Regions from separate parts of the Thalassotalea sp. Y01 genome, predicted to be linked through region 2. Evidence: riboswitches for the same ligand, from Rfam matches in the RefSeq annotation. Region 2 holds a riboswitch; the other holds the start of a gene.
The links. A riboswitch is a leader RNA that binds a small molecule or an ion and turns the genes downstream of it on or off. The one in region 2 is predicted to bind lysine.
Positions count from the first base shown of each region.

Region 1: linked by a shared signal. The riboswitch ahead of dapA (4-hydroxy-tetrahydrodipicolinate synthase) and the one ahead of HII16_RS14200 (Na+/H+ antiporter NhaC family protein) in region 2 are both predicted to bind lysine.

Region 1 is NZ_JABBXG010000003.1:296,212-311,508, reverse strand. Features, by position in the region: gene HII16_RS06240 (TerB family tellurite resistance protein) at 1-410, shown strand, start outside; gene HII16_RS06235 (S1-like domain-containing RNA-binding protein) at 465-1,373, shown strand; gene HII16_RS06230 (MAPEG family protein) at 1,435-1,857, shown strand; gene HII16_RS06225 (crotonase/enoyl-CoA hydratase family protein) at 1,854-2,660, shown strand; gene HII16_RS06220 (succinylglutamate desuccinylase/aspartoacylase family protein) at 2,741-3,856, opposite strand; gene dapA (4-hydroxy-tetrahydrodipicolinate synthase) at 3,865-4,767, opposite strand; lysine riboswitch at 4,863-5,041, opposite strand; gene HII16_RS06210 (methyltransferase) at 5,358-6,395, shown strand; gene arcA (two-component system response regulator ArcA) at 6,799-7,521, shown strand; gene HII16_RS06200 (Hpt domain-containing protein) at 7,556-7,888, opposite strand; gene folE2 (GTP cyclohydrolase FolE2) at 8,290-9,216, shown strand; gene gltB (glutamate synthase large subunit) at 9,629-14,089, shown strand; gene HII16_RS06185 (FAD-dependent oxidoreductase) at 14,107-15,297, shown strand, end outside.
Region 2 is NZ_JABBXG010000010.1:99,938-115,234, reverse strand. Features, by position in the region: gene HII16_RS14235 (hypothetical protein) at 367-1,119, shown strand; gene HII16_RS14230 (TetR/AcrR family transcriptional regulator) at 1,546-2,145, shown strand; gene HII16_RS14225 (hypothetical protein) at 2,256-2,621, shown strand; gene HII16_RS14220 (tetratricopeptide repeat protein) at 2,723-3,874, shown strand; gene HII16_RS14215 (DUF1538 domain-containing protein) at 4,155-5,942, shown strand; gene HII16_RS14210 (P-II family nitrogen regulator) at 5,939-6,301, shown strand; gene HII16_RS14205 (hypothetical protein) at 6,298-6,690, shown strand; gene HII16_RS14200 (Na+/H+ antiporter NhaC family protein) at 6,837-8,411, opposite strand; lysine riboswitch at 8,476-8,670, opposite strand; gene HII16_RS14195 (LysM peptidoglycan-binding domain-containing protein) at 8,976-10,577, opposite strand; gene gloB (hydroxyacylglutathione hydrolase) at 10,642-11,427, opposite strand; gene HII16_RS14185 (class I SAM-dependent methyltransferase) at 11,606-12,349, shown strand; gene HII16_RS14180 (FGGY family carbohydrate kinase) at 12,346-13,905, shown strand; gene HII16_RS14175 (Nif3-like dinuclear metal center hexameric protein) at 14,010-14,768, shown strand; gene HII16_RS14170 (cytochrome b) at 14,941-15,297, shown strand, end outside.

The DNA.
Region 1 (15,297 bases), on a different contig from region 2:
TTGTTGCTAACACCATCTCACTGGAAATTGCCACGGCAGTGTTATTATTTGAAGTTATGCGCGCTGACCAACAAATTGAAGAGCAAGAAAAACAGCTTGTCGTCGATGCCTTGCAACAACATTTTGACTTATCAAAAGCCGAAGTCATGGATGTGCTTTCACTGGCTGAAGATGAATCCGCCCATGCCCATGATTTATACAAGTACACGTCATTAATAAATCAGCAATTTGAGCTCGGAGATAGAATCAAAATCGTCGAATTACTGTGGCAAGTTGCTTACAGTGATGGTCATCTTGATGTTATTGAAGAACATGTAATTCGCCGAATCGCCGACTTATTGCATCTGCGACACGGTGAATATATTCAGTGCAAGTTAAAAGTACAAAATCAACACGGTATTGAAAGTTAAAATGATGTAGAATACCACGCTCTTTTTCCCCTCAGTTGAATAGCAGGATTCGGCATGGCTGATATTGGCAAAATAAACACATTAACGGTTGCAAAACTAACCGAACAAGGCGCGTATCTTGACGCCAATGATCTAGGTGAAGTTTTATTGCCTAATCGTTATATGCCTGAACAATTAGCCGAAGGTGATGCTATCGAGGTATTCATTTACTTTGATTCAAGCGATCGGTTAATCGCCACCACCGAAACGCCAAAAGCACAAATGGATGAATTTGCTAGTTTGAAATGCTTGGCGGTTAATAAGATTGGTGCTTTTCTCGACTGGGGCTTACCGAAAGATTTATTGGTTCCATTTAACCAGCAACACCATAAAATGGAAGTCGGTAAATATTACTTAGTTAAAGTCTATAAAGACCAATACAGTGATCGTATCGCCGCGACAAGTAAAATCGATCGATTTTTGGATATCTGGCCAGCAAACTATGAGATAGGTGATCGCGTCGATTTGATTATCGCCAATAAAACCGATTTAGGTTTTAAAGCAATCATCAATGAAAAGCATTGGGGTCTGATTTTCCACACGGATATTTTTCAACCACTAAGATCAGGGTTGAAAACTCAAGGTTATATTAAGCAAGTACGTGAAGATGGCCGCGTTAATCTAACCCTAACACGCAGCGGCATGGGTAAAATCAATGATTTTGCGCCTCATTTTTTAAGCTATTTGCAAGAGCACGATGGCGTTTGTAACATCAATGACAAAAGCTCTCCTGAGCAGATCAAAGACGCGTTTAATGTCAGTAAAAAGACCTTCAAAAGCACCGTTGGTAACTTATTAAAGCACGGCAAAATTCGCATTGATGGTGACAAGATATTGTTAGAGAAAAGCAAACCTCAAGGCGCTAAAAAACGCCCAACAGCAACAGCGAAAAGCAATCGTAAAAGCAAACCTAAGAAGCGCTAGAATTTGCGCTTTTTAGCCTACCAACATACAATGGGTTAACCTAATAAAAGGGGTTAACCCTATGACAAGCAACATTATTCTTCCTGTTTTAGCACTGTTATTACTGACCATAATCGTTTGGCTGTACATGTACTACAAACGACTTTCTTATATCTTTAAACACAACATAGACGCGCAAGACTTAGTTAGCCCAGAGCAGCTAAAAGCGATTATTCCCGAGATCGTTAATCGACCGGCAAATAACTTGGCAAACTTATTTGAAATGCCAGTGTTCTTTTATGTGTTGATGCTACTGGCAATGCAGCAGCAATTTGATAAACCAATGTTCATCGCCTTGGCATGGGGTTTTGTCAGTTGCCGAGCCATACATTCTTTGATTCATTGCAGCTATAACCAAGTCATGCACCGTTTCGTTTTCTATTTTCTGGCCAATTTGTGTTTGATTGGCCAATTTGTACTGTTCGCGTTGGAGATACTGACATGATCGATGTTCGCTACCAAGACAATATCGCTATTGTCACCCTTAACCGACCCGACAAGATGAATGCTTTAAATATCGAGTTATTTGAAGCTATCGACAAGGTGTCAAAACAGCTGCGTAAAAATCGTAAAATACGAGCCATCATCCTGACCGGTGCTGGCAACAACTTTTGCGCCGGCATTGATATAAAGTCAGCGCTTGGTAGCAAAACAGCGGCGATAAAACTGCTGTTTAAATGGTGGCCAGGTCAGGCAAATTTAGCGCAAAGAGTCAGTCACAACTGGCGTACAATTCCAGTTCCCGTGATCGCCGCTATTGAAGGCCATTGCTTGGGTGGTGGTGTGCAATTGATTTTAGGAGCAGATTTTCGTATCGCCAGTCACAATGCCCAGTTTTCCGTCATGGAAGGAAAGTGGGGCATCATTCCCGATATGAGTGGCAATATGGGCTTAGCGCAGCTGATGCCAAAAGACCAAGCAATGAAGCTGGTGATGAGCGCACAAACCATTGATGCCAAGCAAGCTCTGCAGTATGGCCTGGTTACTGAGCTAGATGACAAGCCAATGGAACGTGCCATCGAATTTGCTCAATCCTTGTGCCAGCGCTCACCTGATACTTTGGCCGCCAGCAAAAAGCTCTATCATAAATCATGGACCGACAAACCGTGGCGCTGGCTAATGCGCGAATCTTGGTACCAAATTAAGATTTTGCTTGCCAAGAATCAGCGTATTGCGGTTAAGCGTCAGCAATCTATTGACAAAGGTGAACAACCACGCCGAGATTTTGTCCCTCGTCAGCGTTGGTAATGACTAAGATTATATATCCGCTACAAACATAAAGGGCTTGTTTAACAAGCCCTTTATGTTTGTAGCGCTAGATTGCGAGCTTACAACTCGAAATAATTGGTGAATACTTTATACAGTTCGGTGCCTAAATTGACGCTTGCTGAGGCAAAATGCAAAATAGGAATAGCATCTTCTTCTAATTGGATATAATGCAACGCATCACCATCACCGTAGTTATCCATGCGTAAAATGCGCGCCAACGGTGAGCCAGCTTTTAGTTCTTCACCAAATTGCGCAAGATAGTCGACCATACCGCCCATCGGCGAATAAAATATCTTGTAATCTTTTAAGTAACAGCCATAACGGGTGATGTTTTGTGGCACAAATTCGTCACTGGCAATGACCTGCTTATATTGTAAATAAGACAAGATTGACTTAGCATCGTATAAGGCTTCATCCAGATCAATTAACTCTTGTGAGCCAAGTTCTACGGTAAAACTTTCCTTACCAAAATCAAGTTCGCGGCCATTTTCGGCAAACTTCTCTGCTAGAGTCCACCATGGACAAAACGTCGCTTCGTCCATTGCCCCGGCAAAATCATTGGGGATCAATATGGTATGTGGAATATTGAAAAAGCTGGCACTATTGCGTGCGTATTCCGGACAATAAATATGTTTTGATGATATTGGCCCGGTATGTAAGTCCAAAACAATATCGTGCTGGTGCGCTAATTGTTGTAATCGATAAGCAATTCTTCGGCCAGTACTTAACCCGTAATTGTTGTGATCCAGCTTTTGCTCAATATCATCTAACATCAACTGCTGAAAATATTGTTTTATGGTATCAACATCACTGTTACTGTGCTTTTGCATGACGTGTTCAATCAACTGTTCATTATGATGGAACATGCGATTCCAGTTCACACCGGTAATCGGGTCAAATCGACCTAAGGTGTACTCACCATTTTTATGATTACAGCCGACAGGGTTGGCGTAAGGCACCAATGTGATATCACCAAGCAGAGATTGCTTTTGCAACAACTCAAGTAACTGATAGATTACCGCATTGCCTTGCACTTCAGCGCCGTGAATATTGGCTTGAATATATACTGACGGTCCTTGTCCATTGCCTTTTAAGCGATAAACAGGAATGGTCAGTGACACGCCACTGGCCATCTCACCTACGGTTAATACTTGTTTGGTGAACAACTCTGACATAAGTGCTATTAAAGGTTATTGCGGCTGTTGCACAACCATTCAGTGATTGCTGTATCCGCCGCCAAGACTTTGCTATCAGAAGCCAGTTCCAGATGGGTTAGTGGTGCACGCAATACAGGCGATGAGATAACCCCTTGCTTGTGCATTAACACTTTGACTGGAATTGGGTTGGCAACCTCAAACAACGGACTGATGGCGTTATACCAAACAGGAAACAAGCTAGCACCTTGGCCAGTCAATGCTTGACGCACATACAAATGAGTCGCCTCAGGCCAAGCGTTGGCGCAAACCGACACCAAACCGACAGCACCAGCCGACGCAAGGTATGGGATCAGAGCGTCTTCACCTGAGTACATTTTCATGTTCGGCGCTGCTTCGACAAAACCTAAAAACTCATTGATGTCGCCACTGGCTTCCTTCATCGCCCACAAGTTTGGATGCTCGGCAAGGTTTTGTACGGTTTCAACGGGGATACTCACGCCAGTTCGAGAAGGAACGTTGTATATCATGCACGGTTTTGTGGCGATATCCATCAATGCTTTAAACCAATTGGTTTGACCTATGATGCCAGGTTTAGTGTAGAGCGGCGCGGTGAGCAAGTAACTGTGTATAGGTAACGAATTGCATTGTTCAATCCAAGCCGATTGTGCTGCTAAGTTAGCACCACCAACGGCAACCATAAGTGGTACCTGCGGCTGCAAATCACAAATAAATTTAACAATTTGGTATTGCTCGTGTTGTTCGATAGCCAAGCCTTCACCGGTACTACCGCAAATCAAAATACCATTACCAGCTTGTACTTGATCCTCTACGATTTTAGCTAGGCTGTCATAATCTATCTCGCCAGCGTCATTGAACGGCGTGACTAAGGCTGTCCATAGAGGAAAATCATCAAGTTGAAAAGTTGTCATGTTACGTCTCGTTACTGCGTGCGATGTGTTTATCTTAATCGCGATATTTATTATTCGAGCGTAAATAGAAAGACTGGAGCCAGCAATACGATGCTGGGGCCAGAAGCTCTCCACTTAAACTCATGTTAAGCGACAGCTGCAGGGATTCAACCCATACAGCCGACAGTATACCTACCTTTTTCGGTATCTGCCTCGGCGATAATCCCCCTGATTATCCTTTATACGGGTAAGGCCCTAAGGATAACTGCCTGGTTAACGCTCCTCTTCTGATCCTCGGAAGGAGGAGACACATATTTAATGTGTCGGAATGTCGCGTATTTAACCACTTTAAGAAGGGACTTTCAACACAAACGTACCGGTGTAACCTATTTACCAAACACAGTGTCAGATGAAGCCGATGTAACCACTTTAGCAAACGCAATGCAAACCACAAAACCACATTTATATCGTCAGCCTAAGTTCTCGCATCTGGCTTGCCTAAAATGATAGCTGCGTTGGCAATAAGGTATTGTGTTAGCTCGGCTAAATTTATGCTTTTTTCCATAGTCATAACATGCGAAAATAGCGTTTTTACGACATCACGGTAACTTATGGCTGTTAGTAATCCATCACAACTATTACTCAGAAATACTGACTTATTGGACAGTAAACATCCCTTAGTTGTCGGTTGCCCTGATGTAGAACTGATCAAAGAACTGACTCAACTGTATCCTGATGCCAAGGTTACCAGTTACCAGGTAAATTATGCGCAACATCAAGCGATAAGCAAAGCCTGTCAAAATGTGCACTGTGAATTTGGCGAACAATACCAAAGCAAGCAGCAACATGATCTGGTTATCTTTTACTTCCCGAAATCTAAACCTGAATTTACCATGCAAATGGCCATGCTCTCGAACAGCCTAAGCGATAACGCCATTGTATTGTTCGTTGGAGAAAATAAAGGTGGGGTTAAATCGGCGGCGAAATTGGCATCAGACTATGCCTTGCGCTGCGATAAAGTTGATTCAGCAAGACATTGTCTTTTGTATGAGATGGTGTTTAACAATAACCGTTCAGCATTTGTGCTTGATGATTGGTATCGCCAATATCAGATACAGCAAGCTGATACGGCATTGACCATTTGCGCTTTGCCGGGCGTGTTCTCCCATGCAGAGCTTGATATCGGTACCCAGTTATTATTGCAGCATATACCAGACAAAGTGACCGGTAAGGTGCTTGATTTTGGTTGCGGCGCGGGCGTTATTGGTTGTTATATTAAGATGGCCAATCGCGATGCCGATATTGAAATGATTGATGTCAACGCCTTGGCGATTGCCAGCGCTGAAAAAACACTGGCTGTTAACAAGCTTAGCGGTAACGTCTATGCCTCAGACGGTTTATCTAATGTTGGCCAAGGTTATCAACTCGTGGTATCTAATCCGCCATTTCATCAAGGCTTAAAAACCCACTACCAAACCACCGAAGTATTTTTGCAAAGCGTTAAAAACAAAATCAACAAAAATGGTAAATTGACCATAGTTGCCAACAGCTTTTTAAAGTATGCACCGATTATTGAAAAGCAATTTGGGCATTCAAACTTGCTCGCTAATCACAAAGGTTTTGCGATTCATCAAGCGCAAAAGCGTTAACACAGAGGTAAATGTTAAACACAGCAAAACACAGGGTAAAAACAAGGTTAATATTGACAACAAATTAACCTACCAGTAATGCTTTTTTGTCAATTTTGATTTGTTACTAACCTAATAAATGGCCAAGGATTACAATTTGTTGCAAAGCCGATTTTTCCTCCCTCACATAACCACTCACAACTATAAACATAATAATCAATAACTTAAAAAGAAACACAGGTATTTTGTTTACATTTTGTCACTTACATTTTTACAACAATTTCACCATTGTTTACTTTCTGACATTTACTATCATATGCAACATAAATTTTAGTCTTGAGTTTGCAGCCAAAAATGCAGCGACTCTATACGCCCTTATGTTTTCATGCTCGCTGACATTTGGGTATTAACTGTTGAGGTATATATGATCAACCAACCGCAAGCCAAAGTTCTCATCGTTGAAGATGAAGAAGTAACACGTTTAAATCTGAAAAATCTGTTTGAAGCTGAAGGTTACTTAACCTACGTAGCGGCAAACGGTGAAGAAATGGAGCGTCAACTACAAGATCGTAATATTGACCTTGTTTTGATGGACATTAACTTACCAGGTAAAAACGGTCTGTTATTAGCTCGTGAAATCATCGAGAAAGACGACAAAGGTTTGATCTTCATCAGTGGTCGCGACAGCGATGTGGACAAAGTATTGGGCTTAGAGATCGGTGCGGATGATTATATCACTAAACCTTTTAACCCACGCGAGTTAACTATTCGTGTACGCAATCTACTTAAGCGTATTAGCCAAGTAGAAAAAGCGGCGCCAATGGCAGCAACTGAGTTGATTCATTTCGACAACTGGCAGTTAGACCCTAACTCTCGTCAAATGACATCACCAAATGGCATTACGTTCCCAATTCCTCGTGGTGAGTATCGTGCCCTACGTCTATTAATGGCGAATCGCGGTAAGATTGTTACCCGTCAGGCGTTAATTCAAGAAATGACCGGTCGTGACCTACGTGAAAATGACCGTACTGTTGATGTAACCATCCGTCGTTTGCGTAAGCATTTTGAATCAGACGACGCTAGCCCTGAATTCATTAATACCATTCACGGTGAAGGTTACCGTTTTATCGGTAATATTGAATTATAAGCGTACGGCTTTTAGAACAAGACAATGGCTAGCATTATGCTAGCCATTTTTTTAATTCGACTAATGATAGCTGATGCAGTTCGCGCATTTTCAGCAACTCATTATTGAGCTGACTAAAATCATCTTTGCTGTACTCTACCGAGCCCAACAATTGATGTAAGCTGTTTAATCCAACATTGCCTGCCGCTGACTTCATTATGTGACAATGTTGTTGCCATGCATGGTAATCGGATTTTTCAACAGCCTCTGCTAAATGCCTGAAATACGTTGTCGCCTGCTGTTCATATAAATCGATGGTCTGCAAAAACACATCCTTACCTAAGGCTTTGGTGTATTCGCTGATGATTTGTGTATTCAAATGTTCCATAACGGCTACGTGCTATTGAGTATATGTTGCAAAAACTATCATGTTTTTTGCAAAAAAAAACAAAAAACAGGCAAATTAACAAACAAACTACATGAGTCACACATGATACTTACGCAAGCAACAGAAATGGATCAATAAAACCGCGAATATATTCGGGCGAAACGCTTGTTTAATTGCTTTTCGTCCCCATTTACTGCAGAATAGCCGACCATTTTACTCGGACTTTATCGGCGTAAAACAGGGTTTACCCTCACTTTTTGCCGAAAACGGCGAAAAAAAAGTAAAAACCTGCGCGGTTTTTCGCTAGAATATGCGCCCTTAATTGCCTTTGATGAATTTCATGATGCTATTCATTATAGGAAATGAATTGCAAAACAGCTGTAACAGGAAACCAATTAACAATGCCAACATCAATGCCAGATATCGCAAACCAGACCGCGGCTCAAACTGAGGGTACGCTCGATAGAGTCGGTATGGGAAATATCGAAATGCCAATTATGGTTGCGGCAAAAGATGAAGCTGAACGTGTCGTCTCGGCTCATATCGATGCATTTGTAAATTTAATGCAACCAAAAGCGAAAGGCATTCATATGTCTCGCTTGTATTTAGCATTAGATGATTTGGCCAGCAATAACGTGCTGACCTATCAGACGTTGGTTACGTTATTAAAAGAATTCATTGCCTCGCACGAAGATCTAAGTGATACCGCTTACGTTAAATTCAGTTTTGACTACCCGATGCGCCGCGAAGCGTTAATCAGCGGTAAGAAAGGCTGGCGCGTATATCCAGCGTCTATCGTTGGTAAACTGGAAAAAGGTGAGTTTGATATTGAACTGAGCGTTGATATTGCTTACTCATCCACTTGCCCGTGCTCTGCCGCGTTGGCTCGCCAGTTAATTCAAAAATCATTTGCTGAGAAGTTCGCTGAGCAAGACCAAGTTAGCAGTGAAGAAATTCACACTTGGTTGGGCACCACTGAAGGCATCGTTGCTACCCCGCACAGCCAACGCTCGATTGCAGAAATTAAAGTAAAGCTTAACTCTTTAGTTAACTCATTTCCGATCACAGACATCGTTGATACCGTAGAAGCTGCATTGCAAACACCCGTTCAAGCGGCGGTAAAACGTGAAGATGAGCAAGAATTTGCCCGTCTTAATGGTCAAAATTTAATGTTCTGTGAAGATGCCGCTCGCCGTGTTCAGCACGCGTTAAACCTTATTGAAGGTTATGATGATTTTTGGGTGAAAATAAACCATTTAGAATCATTACACGCGCACGATGCGGTTGCGGTTACCACTAAAGGCATCGAAAATGGTTATCAGCCTTAATTGATACCATTAAATATTCCAAAAAAAGCCGGTTAAGCCGGCTTTTTTTATTGGCATAACTTTCTCGCTACGATTTACCCTGCAAAATTATCTTTTTTGCATAAATATCAACTCTCTAAACCCACAAATAAAAACAAAACTGAAAGTTTTCAGTTGTCACAACAAAGTCTCTAGCCCCTTATATTTATTAGTGATTTACAAATACTGGCAAAATTCTTTTATTTTTCCTGTGCTTTTTATTGGTTAAAAAGTTAAGAGTAATAGCTCTATTTTTCATTGACCTTTGCTCAACATCCTTATATCTTAAAAAGTTCCCCTATTGGGAAAACGCTATATTTATTCATTTTTCAGCTTTATTTATTCTATTTCAGGGCGTTTTAATCGATAGATATGAATACAGGAGAGAGACTGCATGCAATTATTTGATCCCAATTTTCAAAAAGACAATTGCGGATTTGGCCTTATTGCCCATCAAGAAGGTGAGCCAAGTCATAAGCTGATCAAAACAGCGATATCTGCACTGGATCGTATGCAACACCGTGGCGGTATTAATGCCGACGGTAAAACCGGTGACGGCTGTGGTTTGCTGATGCAAAAGCCAGACAGTTTTTTTAGAGACATTGCCAAAGAGAATGATTGGAACCTGAGTGCTAAATACGCCGTCGGTATGGTTTTTGTAAATCCAAACCCAGACGAAGCAAGTTTTAGTAAGCAGATTCTTGAACAAGAGCTAACCGAAGAAACATTAGAAGTTGTTGGCTGGCGTATTGTGCCTACCGATATCAATGTACTTGGTCCTATTGCTAAAGGTAATTTGCCAGGTATCGAACAGGTGTTTGTTAACTGCCCTGCCGGTTGGCGCAGTCAAGATTTCGAACGTCGCCTATTTATGGCACGTCGTCGCGCTGAAAAACGCATCAAAGATAATCGTTTTTATATTGCCAGTTTGTCCTGTTTGGTCACCATCTACAAAGGTTTGGTGATGCCGAAAGACTTACCAAACTTTTATAAAGACTTGGCTGATATTCGCCTGCAGTCGGCGATTTGTGTATTCCATCAGCGTTTCTCAACCAATACATCACCGCAATGGCATTTAGCACAGCCATTTCGTTATCTTGCTCATAATGGTGAGATTAATACCATTCGCGGAAACCGTGAGTGGGCAAAAGCGAGAACCTATAAGTTTAAAACGCCTTTAATCCCGGATTTAAAAGATGCCGCGCCGTTTGTTAATGAAAGCGGTTCGGACTCTTCCTCATTAGATAATATGTTGGAATTGTTTTTAGCCGGTGGTATGGATTTATATCGTGGTATGCGTTTGCTTATGCCACCAGCATGGCAAAACAACAATGCCATGGACGATGAGCTTAGAGCATTTTATGAGTTTAACTCGATGCATATGGAACCTTGGGATGGCCCGGCTGGTATTGTTATGACCAATGGCCGTCACGTTGCATGTAACCTAGATCGCAATGGCTTGCGCCCTGCCCGTTATGTTCGCACCCGCAATGGTTTTATTACCTTAGCGTCTGAAGTAGGCATTTGGGACTACGGTGAAGATGAAGTCGTTGAGAAGGGCCGAGTAGGTCCTGGTGAAATGCTCAGTGTCGATACCTATACAGGTACGGTATCAAAGTCCAACGAGATTGATAAGAACTTACAATCGCGCCATCCATATAGAAAATGGTTAGATAACAATATCCGCCGCCTAGTGCCATTTGAAGAACTTGAAGCGGAACTTGTTGGTAAGCGCGCTTTCGATGACCAGCAGATGAACCAATACCATAAGATGTTTAATTACTCTTATGAAGAAATTCATCAGGTCATTAAGATCATGGCGGAGAACGCTCAAGAAGCGACCGGTTCCATGGGTGATGATACACCAATGGCGGTGCTATCGAGTAAATCTCGTACTATGTACGATTACTTTCGCCAGCAATTTGCCCAGGTAACCAACCCACCTATCGATCCACTACGTGAACGTTATGTTATGAGTTTAGCGACCTGTATTGGTCGTGAGCACAACGTATTTAATGAAACAACCGGTCTTGCCGATCGCGTGGTATTTGACACACCGATTATGATGTATACCGGTATTAAACAATTACGTGAATACGATGACAAACATTATCGCTGCGATACTATTGCACTGAACTATAAACTCAGTGAAGGGCTACAAGCGGCCATTCAACGAGTATGTGACGAAGCGGTACAGGCAGTGCGCGATAATAATGCGGTTATCATCATTCTTAGTGATCGTCATATCAGCAAAGACTGCTTACCTATTCCAGCGGCAATGGCTGTTGGTGCCGTGCAAAAGCGCTTAGTTGAGGAAAATTTGCGTTGTGATTCGAACATTGTGGTGGAAACCGCATCAGCTCGCGATCCACACCACTTTGCCGTGCTATTAGGTTTAGGTGCGACTGCTATTTACCCGTTCTTAGCTTATGAAACCATTGAAACCTTGGTTGAACAACAACAACTCGACATGCCACCGAAAAAGGCATTAGAGAATTATCGAAATGCCATTAACAAAGGTTTATTGAAAATCTTGTCGAAAATGGGTATTTCCACCATTGCCAGTTATCGTTGCGCTGGTTTGTTTGAAATTGTCGGTCTCAATGAAGAAATCATGGACCTTTGTTTTGACGGCATCCCAAGCCGCATTCAAGGTACTGATTTTAGCGATGTTGAACAAGATGCCATTAACCTAGCTCGTCGAGCATGGTTACCGCATCAAAAAGTCACCCACGGTGGCCTATTAAAATACGTACATGGTGAAGAGTACCACTGCTTTAATCCAGACGTGGTATCTAGCCTACAAAGGTCAGTGCAAAGTGGTGATTACAGCGCTTATAAAGTATTTGCCGATGCAGTGAATACACGTCCACCAGCTACCTTGCGTGATTTGCTCGCCCTTAAAGAAGATCAAGAGGCGATCAAACTGGATAAAGTGGAAGCCGCTGAAGAAATGTTTAAACGCTTTGATAGTGCAGCAATGAGTATCGGTGCATTAAGCCCTGAAGCTCACGAAGCATTAGCAATAGCGATGAACCGTCTTGGAGGTTATTCAAATTCAGGTGAAGGCGGTGAAGACGCCAATCGTTTTGGTACGGTGCGTAATTCACGTATCAAACAAGTTGCCTCGGGACGATTTGGTGTTACACCACACTATCTAGTCAATGCCGATGTATTGCAAATTAAAATTGCCCAAGGTGCTAAGCCAGGTGAAGGTGGTCAATTACCAGGTGATAAAGTGACGCCACTCATCGCTAAATTGCGTTTTTCGGTGCCAGGTGTCACCTTGATTTCACCACCACCACATCACGACATTTATTCAATCGAAGATTTAGCGCAACTTATCTTTGACCTAAAACAGATCAACCCTAAGTGTATTGTCTCGGTAAAACTGGTCTCCGGCCCTGGTGTCGGCACGATCGCATCAGGTGTGGCAAAAGCCTACGCTGACTTTATCACTATCTCAGGTTATGACGGCGGCACAGGTGCCAGCCCATTAACGAGTGTGAAATACGCTGGTTGTCCATGGGAGCTCGGTTTATCCGAAGCGCATCAATCGCTAGTTGCCAACGGTTTACGCCATAAAGTGAGATTGCAAGTAGACGGTGGTTTGAAAACCGGCGTTGATATTGTCAAAGGCGCGATTCTTGGTGCCGAAAGTTTTGGTTTTGGTACCGCGCCAATGGTCGCGCTAGGCTGTAAATTCTTACGTATTTGTCACCTTAATAACTGTGCCACCGGTGTTGCCACGCAAGACCAATTATTGCGTGATGAGTATTTTAAAGGCTTACCAGAACAGGTGATGAATTACTTTAAATTTGTTGCTGAAGAAGTACGTGAAATCCTAGCCAAGCTTGGTGTCGCGTCACTGCAAGACTTGATTGGTCGTACCGATTTACTTGAACAATTACCAGGTCAAACCGCGAAACAACAAAAACTGGATCTGTCGGCGATTATTGCGCCCGTTAAAGCCAGTGAGCATACCGGTTTATATCAAACCCAAAGCAATGAACCATTTGATAAAGCGGTACTTAATAACAGTATCCTTGCTCAGGTGTCAGACAACATTGTCAATAAAACCCCTGGTGAGTTTTATTTTAATGTTCGTAATACCGACCGCTCTGTAGGTGCTTTGATTTCTGGTGAGATTGCCCGTCATCACGGCGACCAAGGTATGGCTGCGACACCGATTCACCTAAACCTAAATGGTACGGTTGGACAATCGTTTGCCTGTTTTAATGCTGGCGGACTAAACATTACCTTAACCGGTGATGCGAACGACTATGTAGGTAAAGGTATGGCTGGTGGTAAAGTGACGGTTATGCCACCTAAAGGTGTAACCTACCAAACACATTTAACGCCGATTATGGGTAATACCTGTTTATACGGTGCAACCGGCGGTAAGTTATACGCAGCGGGTCGTGCTGGTGAGCGTTTTGGCGTTCGTAACTCTGGCTGTCATGCGGTTATTGAAGGCGCAGGCGATCACGCATGTGAATACATGACCGGCGGTGTTGTCACCTTCCTAGCCGATGTTGGTCTAAACTTTGGTGCCGGTATGACCGGTGGTTTTGCCTACGTTTTAGATGAACAAAACGATTTACAACAACGTTTGAATGGCGAGTCCATTGAAGCTCTGGAATTGGTTGATTTGCGTATTCATCAAGAACATTTACGTGGCATCATCAATCATCACCTTGAAGAAACAGGTAGCCCAAGAGCCGCCTATATTCTGGAAAACTTTGGCGAATTCAGTAGCAAATTTAAATTGGTTAAACCCAAAGCAACTGATGTTAAAACCTTGCTCGGACACCGCAGTCGAAGTGCGGCAGAGCTGAGAGTGCAAGCGCAATAAACTAGCAGGACAGTGTTATGAGTAAGAATGTTTATCAATTTGTTGACGTTAAGCGCATCGATCCGCCAAAGAAAGCTATCGATGTACGCAAAGCCAATTTCGTTGAAATTTATCAGCCGTTAAGTTCCGATCAAAGTGCCGGTCAGGCGGATCGCTGTCTTGATTGTGGTAATCCCTATTGTGAATGGAAATGTCCAGTTCATAATTACATTCCACAATGGCTGGAATTAGTCACCGAGGGCAAAATCCTTGAAGCGGCTGAGCTATGTCACCAAACCAACTCACTACCAGAGATGTGTGGTCGAGTTTGTCCACAAGACAGATTATGTGAATCGGCGTGTACGCTAAATGATGAATTTGGTGCTGTGACCATAGGTAATATCGAAAAATATATTACCGATCAAGCCTTTGCCATGGGTTGGACACCTGATTTAAGTCATGTTGTCGATACAGGCAAGAAAGTCGCCGTGATTGGTGCAGGCCCTGCTGGGTTAGCATGTGCTGATGTACTAACTCGCCATGGCGTTAAAGCGACGGTTTATGATCGACAGTCAGAGATCGGTGGCTTGTTAACTTTTGGTATTCCATCGTTTAAGTTGGAAAAAGAAGTTGTTATCCGCCGCCGTAAGATATTTGAAGGTATGGGCATTGAGTTTGTATTAAATACCAATGTCGGTACTGACATCGGCTTTAGCGAGATCAGCGAACAATACGACGCGGTATTTCTTGCCTTGGGTACCTATACCGACATGACCGGTGGCTTCGATAATGAAGGGGCGAAAGGCGTTTATAATGCCTTAGATTACCTTATCGCCAATACCCAAAAGACCATGAACATCACCGAAAACGTCAAACCTTACACCAGTTTTCAGAATAAAAAAGTCGTTGTACTGGGCGGCGGTGATACAGCGATGGATTGTGTTCGTACCGCAATTCGCCAAGGCGCAACACAAGTCACATGTGCTTATCGTCGTGATGAAGCCAATATGCCTGGTTCGCCGCGCGAAGTACAAAATGCCAAAGAAGAAGGTGTTAAATTTGAATTTAACATCCAACCTTTGGATATCGCCGTTGACGCTAATGGCAATGCCGTTGGTGTTAAATTTGTTAAAACTGAATTAGGTGAGCCTGATGCCAATGGTCGACGCCGCCCACAACCTGTTGCGGACAGTGAATTTGTGATGGATGCCGATGCCGTGGTTATTGCC
Region 2 (15,297 bases):
TTACAAACGTTATTTCAATTTCACTGTTAAAAAGCTCGTAACGATTGTTACGGGCTTTTTTGTTACCTAATCACATCTTTAGTTTCAGACACTCCAATCCTCTGGTTTGCGGTCTGTTTAATCTTTTTACCTGTACGTTTAATAGATTGTAATCCGTCTTAAAAAGTCTGCTAAGTAATTGTTTTAAAGTCATAAATTAATTGAGTACAAATTCGAACGATTATGTAACAGTAATTTAGGTCAGTTGTACTAAAATGAGCCTGTGAATTTTTAACGCCTGTTGGTCGGCTATCTAATTCAGTAAACATAGCCCTCAGACAACAAAATTAGTGGCTCTATTTAAAGCCAATCTAACGGAGACGTATTATGAACAGATTACTGATTGCCATAGCCATGACAGCCATACTTGCAGCAACGGCACAAGCTGACGATAATGTATCAGCTTCTCAAGACCTGCTTAACCCTTTAACACAAGCTATTACAGTCCCTGTGTTATTCGAATCGGGTACTGATAGTGATCATAATATTGTCTCATTGCAACCTATTGTGCCATTTGAGTTAAACGATGATTGGAATATTATCACGCGTACAATAGCACCTATTACTGACTCAGGTGGTGAGCAGGGGATTGGCGATATTAGTCAAAGCATATTATTCTCACCTAAAGAAGCTACAGATGATGGTTGGTTTTGGGGTGCTGGCCCATACGTTCAATTTGACACCGCATCACACGAAGAGCTTAGCTCCGGTGGCGAAGCTGTTGGCGCTAGTGCTGTAGCTTTAAAAATGGATGGTGCTTGGATGTATGGTGCCTTAGTAACACAAGCTTATTCGGCTAATGGTTCAATGGGTGAAGAATTTAGTGTCGCTACCGTGCAATCCTGGGTTGATTACACAACTACTGATGGCATTACTTACGAGGTGATGACTGAAGCTACCTATGATTGGCAGCAAGAAGATTGGGCAGTGCCCGTCGCCTTTACAGTAAATAAGTATATGGTCGTTGGTAGTCAACCAATGATTATTGGTGCTGGTGTAGAGCATTGGGTTAAGACAACTGATACATCATTATCTGGTACTTCATTAAACTTAAACTTGTACCTATTGTTTGACAACTAAGAACTTAAACGAGTTTTCACATATTTTGAATTCTAAAGCTATAGTCTACAAACAAGGCATCTGGAAACTCGTTCCTTTAGGTGAATAGTGAAAGCATCTAGAGCCGCTTTGTCTACTTAGACCATTCTCGTGGACACTACGGTTGAAGGAGAGACAAAAGGCAAAAATTACAAACGAGATCCTGCCGAATTTAAACGAATGGCTTCGTTTAAGAAGTATCTTAAGATACCTGCAGGGTAACCTGACCCTTATGTAACTCCGAAAACGAATTATTAAGAACCGTTGATAAACAAAGCCTTTACCATGTGGTAGAGGCTTTTTCCTTTCAAAGAAATGATCCATGATTAGACCTATAGAATATTAGACTGCCATAATTGAACTATGCTGCATTAACACTAGGCCCTCTTAAACTGCGAGATTGTATTTATGCGAAAAGGCTACAAAAAGGGTGAAACCAAGCTTACAGATATCCTTAAATTAACGGAAAATATACTCGTCCGTGATGGCTATGCGGGTTTGTCGATGCGAAAAGTCGCGCGCGAGATGGGGATCACAGCCGGTAATTTACAATACTATTTTGCGACTAAAGACGAATTAATGAGTGCGGTACTCGACAATATATTACACGCCTACATGCAACAATTTGATGCGATTAGAAATACAAATACGATTGAAGCACAATTCAAAGAACTAATTCAGGCATTGTTCTCTGATGTGTATAGTGAAAAAGCCGTTAAGTTGTTTCCTGAACTTTGGGCTATGGCTAGCAATGATTTATTGGTCAAAGAAAAAGTCTCGGCTATGTATGAAACATATCGAAGAATGTTAAGTGTGCTTATTAAAGAGCTAAATCCGCAACTGAGCGAGGAACAAGCGGGTAACTTGAGTATCTATATACAGTCTTCAATTGAAGGTCATTCTTTGTTTATTGGGGTGGATAAACGGTGGCATAAGAAGGCCCATGATATTATTAGCTTGGCGACCGAGAGCTTCCAGCAATTGATATTAAATCAAGGTAAACATTAGAATTTTAGCAAGCAAAACTCAGATTACTCTAAACCATTCTATTAACGATAAATTTTACTTATTAAGCATTTCTATTATGGTTAGTAGTAATAGAAATGCTAGGGGGCTTTATGAATAAAATTGTTACCATAATCACCGCATCTTGTTTGACTGTATCTGCAGCAGGCCTGGCGTCGGATGACAGAACCGCTGAGCTTGAAGAGTTACTTGCTAATGACGCCAGTAAATTGATCTATCTCAGCAGAGATTGTGATATGCCAATTGATGCTGAAAAATTTAAAGATTTGGCGGCCTTAAAAGCCATGATGGAAGGCTATGGAAATACCGACAACGTGGATTGGGAAAAGGTCACTAAAATGGCGCATGAAGGCTATGGCAAAATTAAAGTCGAAGCCCCTGTTGGTGAAAAATGCCCTGAATATAAAGATCAGTTAGGTGAAAAATACGAATGGCTAAAAGACATAAACGCCGGTTAGGTTGACGATAACGCTCTGAAAAGGTTACTGTCTTTATTCAATTAAGAGTAGACCTCGTTCTGGCATAGACAAATATGCTGGAAACCTGACAGGGAAGTAGTATGAAACAAATTGTCGCTTTACTGATTTTTGTATGTTCTACATACGCATCAGCTGTTGATATCACCAAGCTAAATCAAATCGAAACGATAGAAGTGGTTCATAAAGGATTTAAAGAGCCACTCACCTATCATGTAACCCTGCCACAAAGTTACTCTACCAAATCGGATAAAACCTATTTCGTTCTCTTCGATTTACACCCAAGAAGTCAAACCTTTATCAGCGGTATGCAAGATTGGTTAAGTCATAATGGTGAATGGCCCTGGTTAGAAACCATTATTGTTAACCCTGCCGATTATCACGCTGAATTTGCAACTGTTTTTAATGATTTAGTGCAACAACCTGATAATCAAACGATTTTGGATATCTTGCAAAATGGTGTGTTAACCCAAGTCGATAAACGTTATCGCACCAATGGTTTTCGCATTTATACCGGATTTATGGGTAACGGGGCTTTAGGCATTTATACCCTGTTAAATCGACCCAGTATGTTTGATGCCTACATCATTTCAAGCCCAAGCTTAAATGATAACTTCGCCAATGTTATGTCAGATGCGTCGGATAAATTGGCTCAGCCTTACGATGGCATTAAAACCTTGTATATGAGTATTGGCGATCACGGTTATGAAAAATCACATGTAGATGAATTTAAACAGTTTAAAGCTTTGCTTAGCGAAAAAGCGACGACACAGTTGCATTGGACTGCCGATTTCGATGAAAAGCACTACTACATGTCACGGCCAATCATTTCGCTTGTAAACGGCATAGAAGTGTTATTTGACGACATTCATAGCAACTTACCAGCAGATTCTGATATTTCTCAACGAGGCGCCGATGATATTATTGAATATTACCAAACCTTATCGAGGGAAAAGTATGGCTTTGAAATCTCTGCAGAAGGTTCATTAAAAAATTTAGCTAAGACAAAAGAGCCAAAAGAAGCATTAGCGATATACCAAAAAACTGCCGAATTATACCCTGATTCTGCCTATGCTCACGCGTCATTGGCAAAGGCCTATGCCGACATGGGCAACATTGAAAAAGCCATAGAGGTTCAAACTGTGGCGCTAGAAAAGTCGCGCACTATGGTACTGTGGCATCAAAATCAGCATCAGAAATACTTAGATGAGTTTAAAGCTATGTTGAATGAGTAAGCCATGTTTAATGATTCGTTGAACGAGCTTTTCGTCATGACAATAGTGCATGTATGGCAAACAATTGGTCCTGGCTTTTGATAGGGCTCTGTATTTAATAATCACGTCGAGGCGCCGTTTTGCCGCTGTAAGTGCGATTCAATGTTGCGCTGTATTGGTTGATTTTGGTTAGATTGCCAACGTTGGCGAGAGGCCAGTAACTTGATTCTTCTCGTTCACCTAACTTTCGTTATTGAAAATAATGTACTAGGCTGAAAAAAAACGAATTATTGAGTCTGGAATGCCAGAAATCCCATACGCTAACTATACGCGTGCACAACGCTCGGTAAAAAACGAGTATAGTGCAAACCGTCTTATATCAACGCCTAATTTTGATAGTGACGGCAATCTGATTGCTATTCCTGTGGTGCCCACTAAATTCACGCCGATGGAAGTGCTCAGCTTGATCCAGTCCTATATGTCTCCCCGGTTGATGGAACAAGTAAGGGCAGTGGTGCCGCTTGCACTCTATTTAGCACTGTTTCAATTATTGATTCTTAATCAGGTGGTTGAAGACTCGCTTGTCATTACAGGAGGTCTGATTGCTGTTATTGTCGGTCTGATGATCTTTATGGAAGGACTGGCTAAAGGCCTGATGCCGTTCGGTGAGATCATCGGCAGTACGTTGCCTCGTAAATCACCATTACCGTTGGTTTTATTCATTACGCTGCTTCTAGGGATTGGTGTTACCTTTGCCGAGCCCGCGATTGGTGCTCTGCAGGCGGCAGGTCAAAACATCTCTGTTGAGCGTGCCCCGTATCTGTATGCTTTGCTCACTGAATGGGCTGATTCATTGGTCTTGGTTGTGGGGGTAAGTGTTGGTGTGGCTGCCGTACTCGGTACCGTTCGTTTTCTTTATGGTTGGAGCCTAAAACCGCTGATCTATTTTGCGCTCGTGCCCATGTTAGCGCTGACAATCTATTGTTCTCTGGATCTGGAACTGCGCAATACGCTTGGGCTTGCATGGGATGCCGGCGCGGTGACGACAGGACCTGTAACGGTTCCATTGGTGCTTTCTCTTGGCATTGGTATCGCTAGCGCTGCAGGTAAAGGCGAATCCGGGCTATCCGGCTTTGGCATTGTCACACTTGCCTCGCTGTTTCCGGTTCTTGGCGTAATGCTACTAGCCATTTATGTTTCAAGTACCGTAACAACGGCTGAGATCATTGAGGCAGCGACGCTGACAGCCAGCGCCGCTCAAGAGGCGCAGTTGTCCTGGTTTGAGCAGAGCCCCGGCGTGGAGATTATTTCCGGCGTACGTGCCATAGCGCCGTTGGTGGTTTTTCTTTTTTTGGTGCTTATCGTCGTCTTGCGTGAGCGGCTGGCTCATCAAGGCGAGATATTCTATGGCATTGTGCTCACCATTATCGGCATGTGCATTTTTAATATCGGTTTGACGTATGGATTATCGAAGCTGGGTGGAAATGCTGGTGGTTTGGTTCCAGGGGCATTCATGGAAATAAATAGTATTGCCAATTCACCAATCTACGTTTACGGGGTCGGGCTGGTCATTTCGTTGGCATTTGCATGGATGCTCGGTTTTGGCGCAACGGTTGCTGAGCCTGCTTTGAATGCGCTAGGCGTCACGGCAGAGACGCTGACAGAAGGCGTATTTAAAAAGAAAACCTTGATTACAGCCGTATCTGTGGGGGTTGCCTTTGGTATTGCCCTTGGCCTTGCTAAGTTGATATTTAATTGGCCGCTGGTATGGCTGATCGTTCCCGGGTATTTGCTCGCTATTGTACTGACCATGTTATCGAGCGAAACCTTCGTTAATGTCGCCTGGGACTCAGCTGGCGTGACAACTGGACCTATAACAGTACCATTGGTTCTGGCAATGGGGATTGGATTTGGTAACGCCACCGATGCGGTGGAAGGTTTTGGTATTCTTTGCCTGGCGTCGATTGGCCCTATTATCACCGTGATGATTACAGGGCTATGGGCGCGCTACAAGGTGAATGTTGAGATACGTGCAGCAAAAGAAGCGAAAATGGTTTCAAAAGAACAAGAGGCGCAAACAATCATATGAGTGAAATAATCTACCTAACCGATGTAGCCCTTATCACCTGCGTATTAGATAAAAAACGTACAGAGGCTGTGTTACTCGCGGCTCGTAATGTAGGAGCCCGCGTTGCCAGTGTTCACGCGGTACACGGCTGGGGCGTTCGAGAACGATTTGGAGCCTTAGGTGTTGCTGTAGAATCTGAGAAAGACGTGATTGTATTTATGGTGTCTTCGGACCAGCAGGATTTAATGTTTGAGGCAATTTATAAAGCCGCTGAACTGAATGTGCCCGGTATTGGGTATATGTTTGTCAGCCCAGTGGAAAGAGTGGCGACCTATGTACCTGAGGCCGTTCGCAAAGAACTGGGCGTGAACCCAGAATGAGTCTCTCGGCCGATTTAGCTGCGCAAATGGCGAACTTTCCGGCTTGTAAGGCCATTTACTGTTATTTGCCGGACGATGGCACGGACAAACGCCTGCTGGCAGAACTGCGTGAAAAGTTTGGTGTCACCAGCGCTGGCAGCTCAGCTTGCCGAGGCATCGGTGCTCTTGCTGAAGTAAAAACCGAGCAAGGGAAATTACCTGAGTCGGAGCTGGTCAAATTTTTATTTATAACGTGCACAGAAGATCAGGCAAAGGATATCTTCGAATTTATATTCTGGTTCGCAGAAGTGGACAAGCCGGGTCGCGGGGTGGTTTGGCAACAGAGAATAACAAGCTGTACTCCCTACGAATTACCGACCGATGTTCCGGACGAGGAGACCGGTGCTTAAGAGTTTCTTTGTGTTGAGGTGATTGTTTTTACTGACAACAGAGACAGTCTGATATTCGCACATGACGGACTTAACGTGTTACAGATAAAATAAAAGCCCAGTGGCGATAGCGACTGGGCTTTTATTTTACTGTGCGCTTGTTTTACTTAAGTTGGGGCGGTACTGCGTGACTGCTCAATACAAATCATTCGCAACAAACCAACAAGACCAATAAAGAATAGGCTGGTTACCAGCAACGCCAAACTGCTTGAACCGGTAAAGCCAATAATGATAAAGCCAATCGCTGATATTGCCGCAATCGACAAAGAATACGGTAGTTGTGTAGCCACATGATCGATGTGATTACAGCGTGCACCGGTGGACGACAGTATGGTGGTATCTGAAATCGGTGAACAATGATCACCAAATACTGACCCTGCTAAGACTGCTGATAGCATAGGCAACATAAGCGCTATATCACTCGCTGCCGCCATATCACCAGCAATAGGTAACATGATACCAAATGTACCCCAAGATGTGCCTGTGGCGAACGCCATAAAGCCTGACAGTAAAAATAACAACACAGGAAACCAAGCAATGTCGATATTACCTGTAGCTAACGTCGATAGATAACTACCGGTTTTCATATCGCCAATCACCGTGCCTATGGTCCAAGCGAACAGCAATATTAAAATAGCGCCAAGCATTGATTTAGCGCCATTGATTGCCGCTTTTGAGATGTCAGCAAAGCCTATGCCGCGTTTGATTATGGTAAATAGCGTCATCGCCAAGCCGACTAAACCACCATAAACCAGCGACATACCTACATCGGTATTTTCAAATGCGGCAAAGATATTAAATGCTTTATTATCGGCACTAAGCGCTTGTCCACCGGTATAAACCATAAAGCTTATGGTGGCGATAATTAAAACGACAATGGGCGTGATAAGGTCGCGTGCTTTTGCTTGAACGCCTTCAATGACCATCGGTAATTCATGGCTTTCTTGTTTGCTCTGATCGTCGCCGTCATTTGCTTGTTGTTCATGGCGAGTCATGGCACCGACATTTAAATCGAAGTAGATCACCGCAAACACCATTAATAAGGCAAATAACGCGTAAAAGTTCATTGGGATCGACGCAACATAAGCTGCAAGCGGGGTGTATTCACTGATGCCATGGCTTGCTAGTATACCTGCCATCAAGGCCATGATGTATGCCCCCCAACTGGATATTGGCATTAACACACACATAGGTGCCGCGGTAGAGTCTAAGATATAGGCCAGTTTGGCACGAGATACTTTGTATCGATCAGTTACCGGTCTTGAAACGGTACCAACGGCTAAGGAATTAAAGTAGTCATCGATAAAAATAAAGACCCCTAAAAATGCCGCTAACAGCTGAGAGCCTCGGCGATTTTTAACTTTACCCATAGCCCAATTAGCAAAGGCTAACGTGGCACCGCTGACACTTAACAAAGCGGTGATCACGCCAAGTAAAATTAAAAATGCCACAATCGACATATTCCAGCTGTTTATACCACCGTCTTCAATAAACACACCGCTCACCGAGGCGCCAACATAAGCAAGCGTACCGGTAATCGACATGTCATTAAGTAAGACTGCACCAAGCAATATACCAACCCCAAGCGACAATAAAACGCGACGAGTCAATATTGCCAGTGTCAAGGCGATTACAGCGGGTAATAAAGAAACAAATGATGATGAAAAATCAATTAAATTCATGTGTAACTACTTCAGTTTTATAAAGCACTACTAAAAATGAATATGCTGTATCGAAGGGACAGAACTTCATCGTAGCGCTCCATAGTTATTTGTTACCAGCGTAACTGGTTTGACTATGGCAGTGTTATCTCTTTCGACAATAACACCAGCAAGATGAAGCGATCTTCAATCTTACTTCGGCAATTAATCCTTTCTCGTTTTGTCTTCGGCATCACCCTGATAAAACGATACTGATATTAATCGCACCTCTACTTTTGGCCTGTTTTAGACTGCTGGCGGCAGATAATGTCTTGCCAGCTTATGACAAGAATTGATTCAGTATGACCATTAAGGTTAGGGCAGAGCCAAACATGGCTAAAGAGCTAGCATATAACTCAGAAAAGCTGCGATGTTGTCGAATTACAAACATAAACGCCTTATTTTTAAGCAAAATAGATTGCTGAAGGTCAGCTGAATTTTAAAGGGCGTATTATAAGGATTCGGCAAAAGTATGCCGTTACTCAAGTGTAAAATATGAACAGAGATGTGTTACGGGCAACAGTCAAACCGTTGCCCGCATACACACTAGATAGAGGTGATATTGACGGACAGTTTTAAAATTTGACCTGGTTGCAGGTATTTACTGCGATTTAGGTTGTTCCACTTTTCAATATCGGCAATTTTAACTTTAAACTTGCTGGCAATGCGTGCCAGTGAGTCACCTGATTTCACTTTATATTGAATATTGCGCATGACGGTATTACCTGAGCCTGATGCGGCACTGTCGTTTGCGGTCCAAATCGTTAACTTTTGACCCAGTCTAAGCATGTCTTTAGGGGCAAAGCCATTCCATTTGGCAATGTCTTTCCCGCTCACTTTGTACGTTCTGCCGATATCCCACAGGTTATCGCCATTTTTGACAACATGAATGACCTTATTACCGGTACCTTTTTTGCTTAGCTTGCTTTGGCGCACTTGCTCATAGGTTGCGTAGCGATCTAGGCTTTGTGTGGCGGTAGGGATCAACAGGTAATTACCGGCAACAATAACATTGTTATTTAGGTCGTTGGTTTCTCTAATAACCGACACTGTGGTATTAAAGCGTTTGGCAATCACCGATAAGCTATCGCCGCTTTTAATTTTATAGCGTTGCCAACTTAAGCGGTCTTTTTCATCTAATGACGAAAGACTTTTCTTAAATTGTTCGATTTTGCTATTTGGCAGCAATAGTTGATGCGGTCCATTTGGCGGAGTTGCCCAACGATTGAAACCAGGGTTAAGTGCGTGCAATTCATCCACGGTTAAGCCGGATAATTTTGCTGCCAAAGATAAATCCAATTGTGAGCCAATATCAACATGGCTGATCACCGGTTCATTATTTATCGCATATAAGGTCACACCATATTTTTCAGGTTCTTTAACAAGTGCGGCCAGGCCCAGTAGTTTAGGCACATAATCACGCGTTTCTTTCGGCAGTTTCAAGTTCCAAAAATCGGTAGGGCGACCTTTGCGAGCATTGGCTTTCATTGCTCTGGCGACGCGACCTTCACCTGAGTTATAGGCGGCAAGTGCGAGTAACCAATCGCCATCAAAGCGCTTGTGTAAATATTTTAGGAATTTGATTGCTGCTTGAGTCGAGGCGGCAACATCGCGTCTGCCGTCGTACCACCAATCTTGTTTTAAACCAAATTGCTTTCCGGTGCCCGACAAAAATTGCCACATGCCTGAGGCACTGCCGTGCGAGTAGGCAAAGGGATCGTAAGCACTTTCGACAACAGGCAATAGCACCAATTCCATTGGCATGTTGTGTTTTTCCAGTTCTTCGGTGATATGGAAAAGAAAAGGCTCGGAGCGTTTAGCAACACGATCTAAATAGCGTTGATGCTTGGCGTACCAATCACGATGGGCTCTAACTTTGCTGTTGTCTGGAATATCAAATTCAAGTTGCGATTGGATACGTACCCAGATGTTGTCGACGACTTGAATGTCATCTTGCTCAGTTAACGGTATTTCCACATCTTCTCTAGGGTGGATAACAGCTACGGATTCGTCTGCATGTAGTGCTTCAAAAACATCGTTGTTTGACGCAGTAACTATGTTCGCACTTTGTTGTTCTTGCTCTGGCTGATTTAGGTTTTGGCATCCCACCAAAACGGTCAGCGACAGGGGAAATAAAATTTTCTTCATGAATAAACAGTTAGCAGTTTTAGGGTTATTATAATTCAAGATAAAACAGTTATATTTTATCCTGCTAAAAATTGTCTTTTAGTTCGCGAACAGCTGCAAACACATCGACAGTATTGTCTAATTCTAGACCACTTTGTTGTTGTGCGCCCACTCTTACTGAATCTAAGTGACTGCGTAGAAACGGGTTTATTTGCTTTTCCAAACCTATGGTACTGGGGATGGTCGCGATATTACTGGCGCGAAGCTCCGTTGCTTTATTTAAATAATCTTTTAATTGACCATTATTTGGTTCAATAGTTCGAGCAAATTTTAAGTTTGCCAGCGTATACTCGTGAGCACAAAATACTTTTGTTTGCTCATTAAGCGTGCTCAATTTTTGCAATGAGTTGAGCATTTGTTGCGCACTGCCTTCGAATAGGCGACCACAACCACCAGAAAACAGTGTATCACCACAAAACAACCATTGATCATTATGAAAAGCGATATGACCTAAAGTATGGCCGGGTAACTCAATGACACTAAAATGAATCTGATTGGTCAATATTTGCACAGTATCGCCTTCAACAACATGCACATCAGAAAATTGTTGTGCTTCTTGCGTTGGGCCATAAACCGTCACTGACCAGTCTTGCTCGTGTGCAAATTGCTTTAACTTGTTAATACCACCGGTATGGTCTTTGTGGTGATGAGTGACTAAAATGTCACTAAGGATCAAGTTATTTTTCTTTATAAATTCTATACATACATCGCCATCGCCTGGGTCAACCAAAGCACATTTGGCACTTGCACTGTCGGTTATACACCATATATAGTTATCGTTAAATGCGGCAATCGCGTGCACTTGAAACATTCAAGTCTCCTTAGACTTTATCGGTAATCTTGCCGATTTAAGCGGCAAAATGCAGTATACCTTGTGTCAAAGGTGAACTAAAGATTGGCCGGCGATTAATTAACGAAAATCCGTTGTGGCGGTACATAAATAAGTACACGGGCAGGGCAATGACTTTGGTACAAGCAAGCACACTATGATGAAACCGGCATTAGCATTTGATAATCCGAAAAAGCCCATGCGTTGGCATGATATGGCTTGCGGTGAATTGATTGCTGAACAAATAAACCAACATTTGGCCAATTGGTGGCCGAGGATGTTTGGTTATCATTTATTAAAGCTGGGTGATTTAAGCGGTGAAATTGATTGCAGTGCGTCAAAAATTTCACACCAAGTGAGCGTTAATGAAGATAAAAACAGTGCTAATGTGATTGCGGAGATAGACGATTTACCTTTTTTAGATAGCAGCGTTGATGCCTGTCTATTGACCCAACAGTTAGAATTTGCGGTCGACCCACATCATATCTTGCGTGAAGCCGATAGAGTATTGATCCCCAATGGCTATTTAATTATTTCCGGCTTTAACCCAATTTCATTGGCAGGCTTAAACCAAATAATTCCCTATCGTCGACAGGTACTGCCATGGCAAGGGCGCTTCTTTACACCAATGCGTGTTAAAGATTGGCTTAACTTGCTCGGTTATGAAGTGTTGGATGACAAACGTATGTTGTTTTCATCATTGCATCCGAAGATAAATGCGGATGGTTGGTGGTTTAAAATGTGCCAACGTTTTGCTGGAAAATACTTAAGCTCGATTGGCTCAGTTTACGTTATTGTCGCTAAAAAACGGGTTCATCCATTAACGCCTATTCGCCCTAAGTGGCAAATACGTCCCAAATTTCGACCCATTAAAGTTTCAACATTAGGGCAAAATCGTTCTTGAGCAATTCTGTATCAACCTCGTCTTTACCGCATTATTTAGTGTTAGATTTTGGTAGCCAGTCACTTCGCGCATTGATCATTAATAACCTCGGTCAGACTGTGAGCAAAGTGATCGTTGATCAATTTCACTATAAGCGCACCGAGCAAGGCGTTGTCAGTCAACAACCCGAGTGGTTTTTTCAACAATGTATAAACGCATTGTCGCCGCTTATCGCCGATTACACGCAGCAAGGTTTTCAAACCGCTGATATTGCCTGTATGGGCATCACTAGCATGCGTAATACGCTTATTGCCCTTGACGACAATCACAAACCTGTTGTTGACGCCATTGTGTGGCAAGATCGAAAATACGCTGAGTGCGTGCCTGCATTGAATCTCTTTTACCGCTTGGCGTTTACTATTGCCGATTGGTTTGTGCCACTAAAAAAGGACATCGCAGAGTTACAGCAACAGGCAGCTATCAATAAAATTAGGCAAAGACATCAACAGCAATACCGCAACATCGCCCATGTATGTTATCTGACAGGTTATTTACATTACCGATTTACCGGTATCGATATCGATAGCCGTGCCAACCTTATTGGTCATCTGCCGTTTAATTTTAAACACGGAAAATGGCAGCCCAAATGGCATTGGTATCATCAAGCATTTGCCACTAAACCACAGTGGCTGCCATCGATTTGCGATGTCGGTGACGTCATTGCCAATGTGAAACCTGAATTTAGCCAGTCTATTGGTTTTAAGCAAACAATGCCTTTAGTGGCGCTTGCCAGTGACAAGGTCAGCGAGCTCATAGGCAGTGGCTGTTATCGCGCGGGACATTTACATATAAGCCTTGGTACAGCCATCAGTGTATCCATGCTGACCCAGCGCTTTAAAGGTCCAAAGCCATTTTATCCAGCGTTTCCATTTGTTGAGCCTGGTCTGTACGTCTGTGAATTGATGCTTGCCATAGGTATGCAATTAATCAGCGACTTTATCGAACAATTTGGTGATTGTTTACCTGCGAATTTACGGCAAGATGAATTAAGCTGTGATGTAAGCCGTGACGAGTTGCTGGCGAGATTGGACCAACAACTCATGTCGTTGGACGAAACTTCAGCACCTGCGACTCTGTTTGATATCGACGCCTATTGCCAACACTATCGCTGGCAAGATGGTTTTAGTGTTGTTCTCGATGACTTTAATGGTAAAGATTTTGATGCGGAAGGTTCTGATGACCAGGCTATTGGCATCGCCCATTATCGCGCATTACTGGATGCCATTGCCGATAACATTGTCATGACGGTTTCGCGATTAACGACTCGATTAAATCGTGACGTGCAGCAAGTGTATGTGAGTGGTGGTGGCAGTAACAGCCGTTATTTGTGCCATCAATTAAAGCGACGCTTGGCGAAACCGCTGTTTGTCAGTCAATCAAAACAAGCCGGTGCTTTAGGGGCGGCAATTTGTTTGGCGTACTTTCAAGGACATTACCCGAGTTTAGAATCTGCGGTCACCAATATGTGCCAATTGCCTGTTGAGGTAGATTCAGCAACAGACGACGCTGTTGAATAAAAGGTGTTTTCAATGCGTGGGCAAGGTAATATGCTACACATATTATAGCGGTAACTGATCGTGTCAGTCCGTTGGTTTTTCATTTAAATTAATAGAACTTCATTATGCAAAGACTTGAATTTTTACATCTCCTTAATGGTATTTTACAACCTGAGCGTATCAAAGATTACTGCCCTAATGGCTTACAAGTTCAAGGTTCAGAAAAGGTTGAAAAAATCGTTACCGGTGTTACTGCCAGTCAAGCATTGATTGATGCCGCTATCGCTGCTGGTGCGGATACCATCATTGTCCATCACGGCTATTTTTGGAAAAATGAATCCTATGCCATAACTGGCATGAAATATAATCGAATCAAAGCGTTGCTCGATCACAACATTAATTTGTTTGCCTATCATTTACCGTTAGATATTCATGAAACCTTAGGCAACAATGCGCAATTAGCAAAGCTGATGGATATCCACGAGGTAGAACCACTAGAGCTGGGCAATCCACTATCAGTAAGCATGAAAGGGCAGTTGAGTGCAGCGACACCTGCTGAAAAAGTTGCTAATAGAATCAGTGCTCGACTAAATCGCCAATGCTTGCATATCGCTGCACCGTCAAACAAACCTATTAAAACAGTCGCTTGGTGCACTGGCGGAGGTCAGGGGTATGTTGAAATGGCTGCAGAGCAGGGCATTGATGCGTTTATAACCGGTGAGGTTTCTGAGCAAACGACGCATATAGCCAGAGAAATGGATATCCATTTTTTTGCAGCGGGTCATCATGCAACTGAGCGTTATGGTGCCAAAGCACTCGGCGAATACCTAGAGCAGCAGTATCAGCTCAATGTGCGCTTTATCGATATAGACAACCCAGTTTAAATTAAAGCCTGATATGAGCATTGGCCGATAAAGCCATTAAAGGCGATAACGCATTATCGCCTTCGTTCTGTTTTTTAGAATGATATGTGTCGTTTTTCGTTATTTTAATTCTGTTTATATTCATTACAATAGCCTTTCCCTATCTTCTTTACGAACAACAGTTACTTTTAAAATGAACACAAAGCAGTCACAACAAGCGTATCCAACAGTCGCGAAACTCATGCATTGGCTAACTGCAGTCGTGGTCTTCGCCTTGTTTGGTGTTGGCCTATGGATGGTTGAGCTCGATTACTATTCAAGTTGGTATCGTACGGCTCCGACTTATCATAAAAGTGTTGGTATATTATTGGCTTTGTTGATTGTACTGCGCATGGTCTATAAATACCTTAAGCCTGCCGTTCAGCCGATTGAAAGTCACAGCAAGATGGTGAAAATATCAGCTAAAGCAACACATTTTATTTTGTATGTTTTATTGCTGACGTTATTTGCTTCGGGCTATTTAATATCAACCGCTGACGGCCGTGGTATT